One region of the Streptomyces sp. NPDC001668 genome, then DNA from elsewhere that is predicted to be linked to it. Evidence: riboswitches for the same ligand, from Rfam matches in the RefSeq annotation. Region 1 holds a riboswitch; the other holds the start of a gene.
What was found. Region 1 has a riboswitch for cyclic di-AMP ahead of ACFYZ8_RS41075 (transglycosylase SLT domain-containing protein). Riboswitches for the same ligand answer to the same signal wherever they lie in the genome.

Region 2: it holds a riboswitch for cyclic di-AMP, as region 1 does, so the genes downstream of both, ACFYZ8_RS30460 (M23 family metallopeptidase) here and ACFYZ8_RS41075 (transglycosylase SLT domain-containing protein) in region 1, are expected to answer to the same signal.

The regions. Positions count from the first base shown of each region.
Region 1 covers NZ_JBIAUQ010000021.1:117,541-119,733, forward strand. The annotation lists gene ACFYZ8_RS41070 (HAD family hydrolase) at 1-489, shown strand, start outside; gene ACFYZ8_RS41075 (transglycosylase SLT domain-containing protein) at 493-975, opposite strand; cyclic di-AMP (ydaO/yuaA leader) riboswitch at 981-1,153, opposite strand; gene ACFYZ8_RS41080 (polyprenyl synthetase family protein) at 1,949-2,193, shown strand, end outside.
Region 2 covers NZ_JBIAUQ010000012.1:9,155-11,347, reverse strand. The annotation lists gene ACFYZ8_RS30465 (PP2C family protein-serine/threonine phosphatase) at 1-536, shown strand, start outside; cyclic di-AMP (ydaO/yuaA leader) riboswitch at 751-907, shown strand; gene ACFYZ8_RS30460 (M23 family metallopeptidase) at 919-1,944, shown strand; gene ACFYZ8_RS30455 (aldo/keto reductase) at 2,096-2,193, shown strand, end outside.

The sequences.
Region 1 (2,193 bases):
TACGCGGCCGTCGACCAGGACGGTGTCGACGGGCTCACGCTCATCGAGCCCGGCTATCTGATGCCGCATCCGACCCTGCCCGCCGTGCGGGTCGGCCGCCGCGACGACCTGTGGTGCGAGCCGATCAGCAAGGTGCTGCTGCGCCATCCCTACCTGTCCGACGACGAGTTGGCGCTCACCGCCCGCTCGGTGGTGGGTTCGCTGGCGACGGTCACCATGTCGGGCCCCGGGACCGTCGAACTCCAGCCATGCGGCATCACCAAGGCGACCGGCCTCGCGCTGGCCGCCGAACACCTGGGACTGGGGCCCGAGGTGACGATCGCCTTCGGGGACATGCCCAACGACATCCCGATGTTCGACTGGGCGGCCCGCGGCGTGGCGATGGCCAACGCCCACCCCGAACTCAAGGCCGTGGCCGACGAGGTCACCCTGTCGAACGAGGACGACGGCATCGCCGTCGTCCTCGAAAGACTCTTCCCGCGGGCGTAGTTCCTAGTACGCGCCGAACACGTTGTCGATGGACCCGTACCGCTGGGCCGCGTAGTTGCAGGCCGCGGTGATGTTGGCCACCGGGTCGTAGGGGTCCCACGAGGTGTTGTCCACGTGGTACGCGTTGAAGGTCGGGTCGATCACCTGGAGCAGGCCCTTGGAGGGCGTGCCGGCGGCCGCGTTGGAGTCCCAGAGGTTGATGGCGTAGGGGTTGCCGGAGGACTCACGGATGACGTTGCGGTAGATGCCGTCGTAGGAGCCCGGAATCCCGTGCTCCGCCATGACGGCGAGGGAGGCCCGGATCCAGCCGTCGAGGGTGTTGGGGTAGCCGAGCGTGGTCGCGGTCTGCACGGTCGGAGTGGCCGCGGACGCGCTGCTCGCGCCGATGAGCGGCAGCGCGAGGACGGCGACTCCGGTGCCGGCGACGGCGAGTTTGCGGGCGAGACGGCTGGTGCGGGTACGGCGGTGCTGAGCGGCAGCAGACATGGCGAAGTTCCTCTCCGTCGCCTGCGAGGTGAGCTGTCGGGTTCGGGCGGGAGATGCCCGGTCACCCTTGCGAAAGGCGTGACTTCACCCCAAGCCGTGCCGGTATGTCCGAAGACGTCCGGCGCGGCGACTTACCTGGTTCCCCCGCTCCTGCCCTGATTCTCGGTGGGTGTACGGGCGGTGGCAGGATTCGGCGGCCGCCCGACAGGCCGGGAACGTATGCGAGAGCACATGTCCGGAACAAGTGGCGAATTCACATGAGGTGCCTATTGACCTTGGTAGGAGCCATTTGGGGTACTTGATCCTTTGCTGTAGCCAAGCCTCAACTCGCGCACGGCAAAAGGTGGATCGATGCGTTCCGGTTGTGCGTCGGCCCACCCGCCCGAGTGGGCCAAGTCACAGGTGATCGCAAGAGGTGTAAAACGGGCAAGAAGCTCAACTCGGAGCCAAATGACCGCCCGTGGCGTCGGGTCCGACGCCCGGCGCCCGACGAGCCGGAGACGCGGAGGCGGCCGTGCCGCCGGCGGTCGTCGCGGGTCTTGGTGGTCGAGTCAGATGTGGGTGAACGGGTCGACGCGCGAAACGGAGGGGACTCGGAGCCGCCCGGGCGACCTCGACCCCTCCGGCCCCGCCGGCCCCTCCGGCCCCGCCGGCTCCGCGGTCCCGTCGCCGAGCCCGGTGCCGCAGGTATTCGCGGATCGCGGGTACCGGTTCGGGTGTGAGGGGTCGCCACGCGCGTGCGTGCGGGGGTGTCTCATCCGGACACGCGCGGCTAATTCCCTACAAGTCGATAGATATCCGTTCTTTTCAGGTGATCAAAAACATACCGGTCGTGATCCGATACCGCCTGGCATGGACGGGGCGGGCGCTATCGGTGATCCAAAGGTGACCGGATACGCTGACTTGAGTGATGGCAGCGACCTATCGACATTCCGCGTAACCGCAGAAGACACCAGCAGACAGGAGACCCCTCGTGACCGTCGTCGGGCCGTTCGGGCTGAGCGTGCGGGACCAGGCTCTGGAAGCCGATGTCCAGGCCGGATTGGCGGCTGTCGAGGAGGGACTGCTCGAGGCCACCAAGAGCGAGGTTCCCTTCATCACGGAGGCCGCCCAGCATCTGGTGCGAGCGGGCGGCAAGCGGTTCCGGCCGCTGCTCGTGATGCTCGCCGCCCGGTTCGGTGACCCCTACGCGCCGGGCGTGGTGCCGTCGGCCGTGGT
Region 2 (2,193 bases), on a different contig from region 1:
TCCGGGAGGCCGCCGAACAGGAGGCCACCCTGGAGGCCGTCGCCCAGCGGCTCGAGCGGGCGCTGGCCCGGGAGGTCACACGGCGGGACGGCGTCGAGGCCTTCGAGGGGTTCACCACGGCCGTCCTCGCCGAACTCCCGCACGACGACGGGGTCGTACGGATCGTCAACCGCGGCCACCCGCCGCCCCTGCTGCTGCACGGCGACGGCACGGTGCGCGCGCTGCCCGCCCGCAGCCCCGCGCTGCCGCTCGGCCTGGGCGACCTCGGCACCTGGCCCGACCGGGCCGAGGAGCACCGCTTCCGGGGCGGGGCCACGCTGCTGCTGTACACCGACGGACTGTCCGAGGCCCGGGACGGGCAGGGGCGGTTCTACGATCCCGAGGCGCGGCTGTGCGGCCGTGCCCCCGGTGAACCGGGCGCCCTGCTCGCCGCCCTCGCGGGCGAGGTGCGCCGGCATTCCGGTGGCTTCCTCACCGACGACATGGCGCTGCTCGCGGTACGGCGGCCGTACGGCGCCCGTCGTGACGTGGGGTGATCGGGCGACCGCCCTCCGCATAACAACTGACGCACCGTCAATGCCGGTGTGCCGCCTGAGGCAAGGTCAACTCGCCCGTTTTTAGCCGTTCATGGGTCGTAAGTCCTGCGGGATTTCGTTAACGATCAAGCGGAACGGCTTGGAATCGGGCCCCCGGGTCTATTAACGTTCGATAACGCAGCGCGGTCGTCCCAGCCGTCACAAGAGACGGCTCCGTGCTCACGCGCCGAATTCCGCAAGGGAACCGGGGAACCACCACTTGGGGTGAATCGCTCGTAGTCCGCCGTGTCAGCACGGCGGGTATACGCGCGTAGGAGACCTTCCTGCTCCGAACCCGTCAGCTAACCCGGTAGGCGAGAAGGAAGGAAAGGAGCGCGCCCACGTGGCGTCCAACCCGCCTGCCCCCGAGGCCCCGCCCGTACCACGCAGCACTCTCGTGTACGGCGGCTACCACGCTGACGACGAGGCCCCGCTCGGCGAGTGGAACCCGACCGCGGAGACCCTGGCCCCCGTACGAGGCCGGCACCGCGTCGCCAAGCAGCGTGGCGGGGGATTCGCCCGCAGCTCCACCGTTCTGGGCGTCGGTGTCATAGCCGCCGTCAGCGCGGGCGGGATGGCCAGCGCCAACACCGGCAAGCCGCCGGTCTCCCTCTCCATGCCCGACCTGGGCTCCGTGAGCTCGCTCATCTCGAACGACTCCGACTCCGCCGCGGACGACACGAGCGCCTTCAGCAGCGTCGGCACCACCACCGTCGACACCGCCCAGGGCGCCTCGGACGCCGGTGAGGCACTGCGCTCGCGCATCCTGGCCCAGGCCGAGCAGCAGCAGGACCAGATCGACACCAAGGCCGCCCAGGCCGTCGCGGACGCCGCCCAGAAGGAGGCCGACGCGGCCGCCGCCAAGGCGGAGAAGGACGCTCTGGAGAAGGCCGCCGCCGCGAAGAAGAAGGCGGAGGAGGAGGCCGCGAAGAAGGCCGAGGCCGCGCGCCTGGCCGAGCTCGCCAAGCAGTACACGCTGCCGACCTCGTCGTACACCATCACCTCGACCTTCGGTCAGGCCGGTTCGCTGTGGTCCTCCGGCTACCACACGGGCCTCGACTTCGCCGCCCCCACGGGCACGCTCATCAAGGCGATCCACAGCGGCACCATCACCGAGGCCGGCTGGGCCGGTTCCTACGGCTACCGCACGATCCTCACCCTCGACGACGGCACCGAGCTGTGGTTCTGCCACCAGTCCTCGATCAGCGTCAGCGTCGGCCAGAAGGTCGGCACCGGTGACGTCATCGGCCGCGTGGGCGCCACGGGCAACGTGACCGGCGCCCACCTGCACCTGGAAGTCCACCCGAACGGCTCGGCCGACGGGATCGACCCGATGGCGTGGCTGCGCGGCAAGGGTCTCAACCCCTGAGGTTCCCCCACGACGTGAACTCCGGCAGCCCTGACGACGTCCCCCCGACGTCAGGGCTGCCGGTGCGTCGGAGCGGGTGATTCCGCTTGTTTACGAGGACTTTGCGGCCACGCCGGAAGAGGGATCTCCGGCGCGGGCGTTGACGTATGGCATGACTTCTCTTCGCAAGCTCGGCTCCTCCGACCTCGAGGTCTTCCCGCTCTCCCTCGGCGGCAACGTCTTCGGCTGGACCGCCGACGAGGCCGCGTC